One region of the Desulfovibrio sp. 7SRBS1 genome, then DNA from elsewhere that is predicted to be linked to it. Evidence: riboswitches for the same ligand, from Rfam matches in the RefSeq annotation. Region 1 holds a riboswitch; each other region holds the start of a gene.
What was found. A riboswitch is a leader RNA that binds a small molecule or an ion and turns the genes downstream of it on or off. The one in region 1 is predicted to bind cobalamin.
Positions count from the first base shown of each region.

Region 1 (3,273 bases):
CACCACAACGTATTTGTACGCGTTGAGGTCGACGCCTTGTTCCGTGGCATAATGGGACTTGCCGCAGGCGGTGCAGAGCAGGACGCAGCAGAGCAGAAACAGGAGGGCTCGATTTCGCATGCTCCCGGTATGACGTATCAAAAGAAACACGTCAATCTATTGCCGATTTAGGGACAGGGTATCATTGCCATCTCCTGCCCTATTCCCTTCTCCTGCCCGCCTTTCCTCGCGCCCAGTCCAGATTCGCCGGTCCAGATTCGCCGGTCCAGATGCGCTGATCCCGAAACGCTGCAAAAAAGAACGTCGGATTGAAACGATCGATTCGCCGCCGCTACGCGCTCAATAACTGCTTGGTCGTAATGACTTCGCAAAATTCCTTATGCAAGCTGCATAAATTCACAGCTAAAATTATTTCAGCACTATATTCTATGCCATCCGGACCAATTTTATTGAATGTTGCTGTGGCGTCGGAAACAAGCAAGACATCAAAACCAAGGTTCCCCGCCATACGCGTGGTTGTTGACACACATTGGTCTGCTGTTAAGCCTATGATAACGACTTTTTCAATATTTTCAGACCGGAGATACGATTCCAAATCTGTACCAATAAAGGCACTGTGCACAGACTTCTGAAAGATTGGCTCCCCTGCAATGGGCTCTGCTTCCGGCTTGAACTCAAATCCAGGTTGGCCTGGGCGAAGTGGTGAGTCTGGATTTACAGAACAATGCTGGATGTGAATTACAGAACGTTTTTCCTTCCTCCAAAATGAGATTATACGAGAGATGTTCTCTTCTGCCTTTGGATTGCTTCTTTCTCCAAAAATAGGATCGTCCAATCCTTTTTGCACATCCATCACAATAAGCGCTGTCTTTGCATCTGGTGTATAGCCCATATTTCATCTCCATCTGGTTTATTATTCATACAACATGAGACAGAGTCGATCTTTCTGATCGTCCGACAGTTTCCATGACGTTGTTTATAAGAAAAAGAAGAGGGTTGAGTTAACTCGTATGATGAACGACCTGAACAACCGCAACACACAAAATCAACCTCTGTAGTATAGAAAAACCGCCCCAGCCTGCCTACTCTTTTTTGGAAATCCTGCGCGCCCCGGTTTGACTTTCCATGTCCCCCAATATATCCATTTTTTTGTTGGTCCCGTAGGGTTAAACAGGGAAGCTGGTGAAAAACCAGCGCTGCCCCCGCAACTGTAAGCGAAGAGACAATTTCCCCTGCCATTGGTCACCGAAAACTCGGGAAGACCTGGAAATCGTCATTGACTCACAAGCCAGGAGACCTGCCAACAACACCTTCTCCGCCAGGAAAAGCGGGAGTGCTTTTCAGACGGAATTCGCCAGGCGTGGTCCAAACGGCCCCGCGCGCCATATACGAACCAGTTTCGAATATATTGTTGTTTGCTCCCTAACGTCCTGTAATGGCCTGTGCCCATTTGGACCAATCTGGGGGATTCCCCTTTGCTTGCCCCAAGGAGACACCATGCCCCAAGTACCCCACAAGCCCCGGAAAAAAGCCGCTCCCAAAGAACATAGTGCGCACGATGCAGCCAGCGGCACATGTTGCCATGGTCATGCCCATGACCATAACCATGACCATGAAGAACACCACCACGGGCACCAGCATCACCATAACGGGAATGCCCCTGATCACCACGATCACGATGCTCACCGTGACCACCATGACCACATCGAGCACGATGATCACCACGGTCACGACGATCACGACAATCAGCATAACGAACATTGTCATCATTCCCACCATCATCACCACGGCGGCGTCCCCAAACCCCGCACCGGCAAACACGGCATCCTGCTCTCGGCCTTTGGCTGCGCACTGCCGCACACCCACAAATATTATGATCTGTTCGAAGAAGAAGTCCGGGCAGCCTACCCGGACATGGACGTTCGCTGGGCCTTCACGGCCAACCGCATACGGGCCAAACTTCGTGCGCGAGGCATGGAACACCTGTCCGTAGCCGAAGCCCTCTCGCAGATGGTCGACGACGGATTCAGCCATGTGGCAGTACAGTCCGTGCACACCGTACCGGGCGTGGAATACGAATGGACCGTGCAGCAGGCAAAGGCCATGGTCCACCCACGCAAGGGGCTGACCAAAGTGACCATTGGCGCGCCGCTCATGCAGACCATGGCAGACATGGAACGCACCGCCCAAATCATCATGCACAGCCTACTGCCCAAGACAGAGGCGAACGACGGAATCATCCTGGTGGGACACGGCACCTATCACCAGGGCCATGCATTTTATCTGGCATTGGAAAATCTGCTGATGCGGACCGCACCCAACATCGCCATGGGTACGCTCATGGACAGGAACGGTCCGGCGGAAATAGGACAGCGGTTCCTCGACAAGGGCGTGCAGCGCGTTTTTTTGGTGCCCTTCATGTGTCTGCCCGGCCATCACGTGCAGGTGGACATGTTCGGCGACAAGGCCCAGGCCTGGAAACAGGTCCTTTCCTCCATGGGGTTGGAGGTCATGCCCGTCACCACCGGATCTTTGGAACACAAGGCCTTCCGCGACATCTGGCATGACCATCTGGCCAAGGCCGTGGCCGCCTTGCAAAAGGGGTAGCGCACTGGCCAAAGTCGGCTGAACGCTTCCGAGAAATTATTCCTCGCGAAAGGAATCCAGCGACAAACCGTGCCGCCTGAGGTGCGCATAAAAGGTAACGCGGGAAACTCCCACCTCCTTTGCCGCTGCACTGACGTTTCCGCTCGATGCATGCAAGGCCCGGATAATGCGCCTTCTCTCCCTGCTGTGGTTGGACTCCTCCAAAGGTTCCGTCCTGCTTTCCCACAGCCCGCCGGGCTGGATGTCGGGCTGTGTGGCGGTTTCGACCTGCGGGGCGAACAGCCCGGCAGCTGGCTCCAGATCCGCCCCACAAACCGGTCCACAAAAAGGCTCGTGAACCGCCGAACCCACAGGCTTCCCAAACGGTTCCCCCAAATCTTCGCCCAAATTTTCCCCCGACGAGGCCATCCAAATTTCCGACGGCAAATCATCCCGACGAATAAGAGGCCCGTCGGCCATCACGGCTGTGCGCTCCACCAGATTTTCCAGTTCCCGCACATTCCCCGGCCAGTTGTAGGCTTCCAGACAGTGCATGGCGCCAGGGCTGAACCCATCCAGCCTCTTGCCCAGTGTGGGAGTAATCTTTTGCAGGAAAAAATTGGCCAGCAGTCGGACGTCCCCACGGCGGTAATTCAACGGCGGTACATTAATAACCAGCACATTGAG
Region 1 is NZ_JBJKFD010000001.1:4,072,127-4,075,399, reverse strand. It holds gene ACI0FJ_RS17960 (S1C family serine protease) at 1-120, opposite strand, end outside; gene ACI0FJ_RS17955 (cysteine hydrolase family protein) at 332-892, opposite strand; cobalamin riboswitch at 1,137-1,319, shown strand; gene ACI0FJ_RS17950 (sirohydrochlorin cobaltochelatase) at 1,498-2,607, shown strand; gene ACI0FJ_RS17945 (sigma-54-dependent Fis family transcriptional regulator) at 2,644-3,273, opposite strand, start outside.

Region 2 (3,273 bases), 2.4 Mb from region 1:
GCGAATGGCGAGGGCGATCTGGCGGCAGGTCTGGCTCCGTGGCTGGTCGTCGCGCACAAAGCTCCAGCAGAGGATGGTGACCGGCCCGGTCAGCATGCCTTTGACAGGCTTGGCGGTTTGCTTTTGGGCATACGTCGTCCAGCTTACGGTCATGGGGCGGGGCCTGTGCACGTCGCCGTAAATAACGGGCGGCTTTACACAGCGGCTGCCGTAGCTCTGCACCCAGCCGTTGGTTGTGAAGCAAAAGCCATCCAGCTGCTCGCCAAAGTATTCGACCATGTCGTTGCGTTCGGGCTCGCCATGGACAAGCACGTCCAGGCCGAGGGTCTCCTGCTCATGGATGCACTCGGTTATGGCACTCTGCATGGCTGTTATGTATGCGGACTCGTCGAGTTCTCCGATTTTTCTTTGACGGCGGGTCGCACGTATTTCCGAAGTTTGCGGGAACGATCCAATGGTTGTTGTGGGCAGTTGTGGCAGTTGGAGTCTGTCTTTCTGCAGCCGGATGCGCTCGGCAAATGGAGATTTTCTGCTGGCCATGTCCGGGGTGATGTCGTCCACCCGTTGGCGTACGCCAAGGTTGACGACCTTGGGACTTGTGGCTCTGCTTACAGCGGCTGCGTCGCTTTGGGCGAATGCGGCTGTTACATCTATACCCGAGGCTGCTTTGCCAAGTGTTGCTATTTCGCTGCATTTCTGGACAGCAAAGGCCATCCAGTTTTTGATTTCAGGGGCGAGGGTTGTTTCGGAGTTTAAATCCACGGGGCAGTGAAGGAGGGAGCAGGAGGAGCCAATAAGGAGGCGGTCATTGCCCAGGATTTCGGCAGCCTGACGTTTTTTTTTATCGGCAGCAGGAAGTCCGGTTTTCCAGATGTTGCGGCCATCCACAAGGCCGAGGGAGAGGAATTTGTCCTTGGGAAGGGTTTTGGCTACGGCGTTGAGCTGCTGCGGAGCGCGAACAAGGTCTATATGCAGCCCGGCTGTGGGCAGAGCGGTCAGCAAGGAGAGTTTGTCGTCGATGGCTCCGAAATAGGTTGCCAGAAGAATTTTGGCCGGGGCGCAGTGCTGTTGCAGTCTTGTGTAGGCGTCGACAAAACGTTGCGAAAAGCCGGGGGGAGTGTCCAAGCAGAGAATAGGCTCGTCGATCTGAATCCACTCGCAGCTCTGGGAAAGACGTTCCACGATTTGCCCATACACGGCAAGACAGTCGTCGAGTGCGTTCCATTTATCGTAGTCCGGCCGGGTGGACTTCGCCAGGTGGAGGAACGTGAAGGGGCCGGGGAGAACTGCCTTGGGCTTCAGTCCGGCATCCAAGGCCTCCTGGACTTGTGCGAACAGGCGGGACGAGGAAAGTGAAAATTTTTGGTAGGGAGCAATTTCAGGAACAATATAGTGGTAGTTGGTATCAAACCATTTGGTCATTTCCATGGCAGGGAGGTGGTCGCCTCCACGGGCAAGCTGGAAATAGGCCTCAAGGTCGGCGTCGCAGTCCGGCGAGCCAAAGCGTTGTGGAATGCAGCCGAGCGTGACTGCCGTGTCCAGCATGTGGTCGTAGAAGGAGAAGTCTCCAACGGGTACGAGGTCAAGACCTGCTTCGGCTTGAATCTTCCAGTTTTCCAGGCGCCGTTCCTTTCCTGCATTGAGGAGTTCGTCCTGGCTGATGGATTTTCGCCAAAAGGCTTCCATGGCTTTTTTGAGTTCCCTGTCACGTCCAATGCGGGGGAATCCCAGAGAATGTGTACGCATGTGCTCCTCCGTGGAATGAATAAGCATTCCTGTGTTCGGTTTCGGGGCCGGTGTGGCTTTTCCGGCGCGGTCGAAAATCGTGAAAATGCGGAGCGATCTGCTGGAGTGTGAGGATGCCACGAACTATCCGGCCAATCCGGCCAAATGCTTCGCTGTGCTCCTGGTGCATGCCGGGCATGGGAGATTTTGTTCCACGATTACATACGTGGTGCTTTGTGTCGACGAAAAGGCTTTCTTTATCACGCTGTTTCCGTCAACAGCAAATCCTGTCTGCTTCGGCATAGTTTTCCAGCCCATATCGCGGGGCCTTGTTTCGTGCTGGCGAGGCGTCTTCCGGCTTCCGGTGCGTTGGCTGACCAACATGCCATTTTGTCTCTCCTTCCCGGCAAAACCAGTGAAGAGGCGGGCGTACTTTCCGGTTACGGCAGCGCGTCTGCGACGGATTTGCACCGTCTTCCGTTTCTCGCGAGCTTTGGTTAAAGATTAATCAAATATCATTTAATTTAGATATAGTTGTGTGAACTTTATGTCAATCATTTTACTCACCACTTTGCAAAAGAAATTACTTGAAAGCCAAAACGGAAAAGAGAGCAAAAGGAGCCCAGATAGTGGGGCGATCGGGACAAGGCGAATGGGAAAAATGATTTTGTTCGGGGGACGGACCGCAGCATGGGATGAAGCAGCATCAGAATGAAGGGAATGGAAATGTTCCGGCGACCTATTTTGGGGGTCCAGCGAGTTACTTCCCGTTCAAAGCAAAGGACATGTGCACTATGATTCCCACATGGAGTCCCACAGAGCTGGGATACTCCCTTGCTTTTGGGGAAACGGAGAGCCAGGGAGCTGAAGATTGCCAAAGCTTGCTTTGGTAGACCTTGGGAGTGGGTGGCTTTTGCTCGGGCAGAAAACAGAAAGCTAAGCGGCCGAGTACAGGAACTTCATCGAGCCAAATAAGGGAGGCACCTTTGGCGGGCGGAGGGGCCATTCCACGGAAGCCAAAGGTGCCCTGCAGGAAGGAATAGGACAAAAAAGAAAATTATGATTTGCTGAGAGCCTTCATCATTCCCTTTGCATGATTCCGAATAGCTCTTTCGGGCCGCTAATCCGCTACTAGCAATCTGTGAACGTGGCACCATCACAGCCTGTTCGCGCACTGAAACTTTTGGGTGCAGCGGATGCCAGCAAATGTTCTGCTCGTGGAGCTGCGTAATGCAGAGCTGCCTGCTGTCGTCTATTGTAAAAACAACAGCAATTCACCACCACCGGGACAGCTCATCGTTCCCCTTGCGTCGTACAAACCGTGTGTTTCTCTTGGGCATTTGGGCATTTGGGCTCTCAGGAGCGGGCCCGTTGTAGGTCTTGCCTCTGTTTTTGAGACCTGATCCTTCACAAATACGCTTTGTAGTGTGCCGGACAGACTCGTGTCTCGACTGCACATCCGTTTCACAAAAATACAGCACTCCACACGGCATGTTTCGCTCCGGCATATCCCGTCTTGGGCATGTCCCATTTTGGGATGTCCTGTCT
Region 2 is NZ_JBJKFD010000001.1:1,676,389-1,679,661, reverse strand. It holds gene metE (5-methyltetrahydropteroyltriglutamate--homocysteine S-methyltransferase) at 1-1,746, opposite strand, end outside; cobalamin riboswitch at 2,075-2,204, opposite strand.
Region 2: it holds a riboswitch for cobalamin, as region 1 does, so the genes downstream of both, metE (5-methyltetrahydropteroyltriglutamate--homocysteine S-methyltransferase) here and ACI0FJ_RS17950 (sirohydrochlorin cobaltochelatase) in region 1, are expected to answer to the same signal.

Region 3 (3,273 bases), 2.1 Mb from region 1:
GGGCATTATACCCGTTCTTGAGGTAGCGGTAGGTCCAGGGAAACATGCCGCGCTGCAGATTGTCGTTGATCATCTTGCGCTTGAACTCCAGGCAGTCCTTGGCAAGGGTGGCGTACTCGCCGATAAGGTCGAGAAAATCTTCCTCGCCCTGGGCAAGATAGGCCAGCTTGGGCAGGTTGAGCGTAACCACGCCGATGGAGCCGGTCAGGTCGCCCGCGCCGAACAGTCCACCGGTTTTCTTGCGCAGTTCACGCAGGTCCATCTGCAGACGGCAGCACATGGAGCGGACGTCTTCGGGGGCCAGGTCCGAGCTGATGAAGTTCTGAAAATAGGGAGCGCCGTATTTGGCGGTCATTTTCAGCAGCAAGTCCCCCACTTCGCTGTCCCAGGGAAAATCTTCCGTGATGTTGTAGGTGGGGATGGGAAAGGAAAAGATACGGCTGTGGTGGTCGCCGCGCAGCATCACTTCCAGGAAGGCGCGGTTGATCATTTCCATTTCGGGAATGAAATCGCCGTAGGTGGCATCCTGCAACTTACCGCCGATGATCACGGCTTCGGACGCCAGATGCTTGGGCGGATTGAGATCGAACGTCAGGTTGGTGAACGGGCTCTGCCCACCCCAGCGCGAGGTCGTATTCAGGTTGAACACGAACTTCTGCATGGCCTGAAAGACTTCGTCGTAGCTCAGATTGTCGTGGCGGACAAAGGGAGCCAGGTACGTGTCCATGTTGTTGAAGGCCTGGGCACCAGCCCATTCGTTCTGCAGGGTGCCGAGAAAGTTGACCATCTGCCCCAAAGCGGAGTCGAAATGGCGGGCCGGGCCGGCGCAGGAACGGTCTTCCAGTCCGAAACCTTCCAGCAGCAGGTCGCGCAGGCTCCAGCCCGCGCAATACCCGGCCAGCCCAAAGGACAGATCGTGGATGTGGAAGTAGCCGTGCTCGTGGGCCTGGCGGACTTCCTCAGGATATTTTTCCAGCGCATAGCGGGCCTGAACCGTTCCGGACAGGTGCAGCATGAGCCCCTGAAAGGAATGGGTCATGTTGGCGTTTTCACTCACACGCCAGTCGGCCTTGTTCAGGTAGTTGTCTATGGTGTCCTTGATGTCGAGATAGGCCTCGGTATGCTCACGGAGCTGGCGGCGCTTTTCCCTATAGATAACATAGCGACGGGCCACATGGTACAGACGGGACTCCATGAGCACCATCTCGACCATGTCCTGAACCTGTTCCTGGTCGGCAATATCTACATCACCAAGCTTGGCTTCTACTTTCCCCGCCAGACGTTTGGCCAGCAGCGGGTCCTTCACCCCGCTCGCTTTCAGGGCTTTCAGAATGGCCAGGGCAATCCTCTCCGTGGACCAGGTCTCCAGACAACCGTCGCGTTTGCTTATCTTGCTGGGCATTGCTTCTCCGTGGGGGGACGTAGTCTTGCAACGTCAGTTTAAAACCGTTGGGCAGATAGGTCTTGGCAGTCTCGATATCCTGGGCATCGAGCAGAGGTACTTTGGTAAGGCGAAAACGAAAGACGTCCGGCTGCTTTGCGGCCAGAGCGAAAATCCACTCAAGGGATTCCTGCGCCTGACGTTCGGTGCATGTATCGCCGGTAAGGGCCGGATACTTGTGCCATGGACCTTTCACGTCCACAAAAAACGCGTCGGCAAGCTTTTGTTCCAAAAGCATGCTCACGGTGCCCGGCTGCAACCCGTTGGTATCAACCTTGACGGGCAGCCCAAAGCTCCTCATGTCCTGAAGGAATGCGGGGAAATCGGGAACAATGGTGGGTTCCCCGCCGGAAATGACAATGCCGTCGAGCCAGTCCTTGCGGCGCTCGATGTAATTGACCACGTCGGGTGTAAACAAGGCAGGTTGTTTTTCCGGGTGCCAGGCAATGTTCGCATTGTGGCAAGTGGGGCAACGCAGGTTGCATCCGCCGAAAAACAGAACACAGGTGGTGTGACCAGGCCAATCGCAAAGGCTCAGAGGTTGGAGTCCCCGAAGCAGCTGCCAGGCCGGAGAAAGTTTGTCGTGCATGCGGCTGTATTTTGTGTGGCTGAACGTTGTCGTCTTCCTTGTGGAAGACTTTTGGAGGAAGTCTTCAGGCAGGGTCTGCTGGCTTATCCCGAATCGGCAAGAACATTCTGAAAACATTCACTGATTCGCGAAATACAGCGGCGGAACCGCTCCGGAATCGCACCGGAAAACCGAAAAAAAATCAAGCGATTAAGCGTAACCTGAAGAAATAATTCGCAATTTTCCATCCTGCCCCAAAGGCCGGAAGACAATCGCGCACATTGAGAGTGAACCTACTTCATCAGCCATTTCTTGTACAGTGCAGCTCTGTTCAAAAGCGTTACTTTATTTTGGCTCATCGCCGATTACAAGCAATTAGGTTCAATTAATCATGTCTGAAAAACTTTTTCCACAGGACAGTGGAGGGGGACCCCCTATTCGGCAGGGCATCAAAAAAAATTGAAAAAAAGCCCCGGCCATTTCACATGGCGGGACTTTATCTTATCGGCAAAGCATCTGGAGCGTACTGACAGCGCATGTTTCACGGAATAGGATTAGGAACAGCACTCCCCGGATTATACACAGGCCGGTCATAGATCTAAATAAAAAGTCCGTGGAATACATTTATGTACCTCACGGACTTTTCCTGCCAAAAACCACCCTGCTCTTGTCCGGCCCGCTGCACGCGGCCATATGGGAAGGCAGTTTACTGTTTCTTTCCGGCGAATTTTCCGGCTTCCCCGGTCGGCCAGTTCAGGAGTCGGCCAGTTCCTTGGCAATTTCTTCAGGAGTCATGTTCCAGAAAGGAAAGCCGTCCTTGGTGCGCCGCACCTTGACGAATTCGTTCTCGGTCTTCTTGATCTTGGTGGCCATGAGCACATCGTGCCCGTCGATTTCCACCCAAGCACCGTATATCTTTATTTTCTGTCCGGGCCGCAGATTGAGCGCTTCCAATTGCTCGTGGATGTACCCCTTGGGAGCCACATGCACCACAATATCTTCGCCGTCCGCACGGTCCTTTACCACAATGGCCGATCCCACTGCCATTCCTGGCAAGGGAGTCACATCTATAAGCTCTACAAAGCTGCCCTTGATCTTATCGTACTCGGCAACGTCGTACATTTTACTGTATTCGCCGTCCGCCTCCCAGCCGACAAACGTGTCCGCTGCCAGGGCAAAGGACCCCCACATGAATATCCCCAAAAAGACAACGGCCAGAGCCGACGCTGTATGCCGCATAGGTGAAACTCCTTTCTTCGCGTTT
Region 3 is NZ_JBJKFD010000001.1:1,959,957-1,963,229, forward strand. It holds gene ACI0FJ_RS09065 (ribonucleoside triphosphate reductase) at 1-1,345, opposite strand, end outside; gene ACI0FJ_RS09070 (anaerobic ribonucleoside-triphosphate reductase activating protein) at 1,248-2,030, opposite strand; cobalamin riboswitch at 2,081-2,249, opposite strand; gene ACI0FJ_RS09075 (hypothetical protein) at 2,763-3,248, opposite strand.
Region 3: it holds a riboswitch for cobalamin, as region 1 does, so the genes downstream of both, ACI0FJ_RS09070 (anaerobic ribonucleoside-triphosphate reductase activating protein) here and ACI0FJ_RS17950 (sirohydrochlorin cobaltochelatase) in region 1, are expected to answer to the same signal.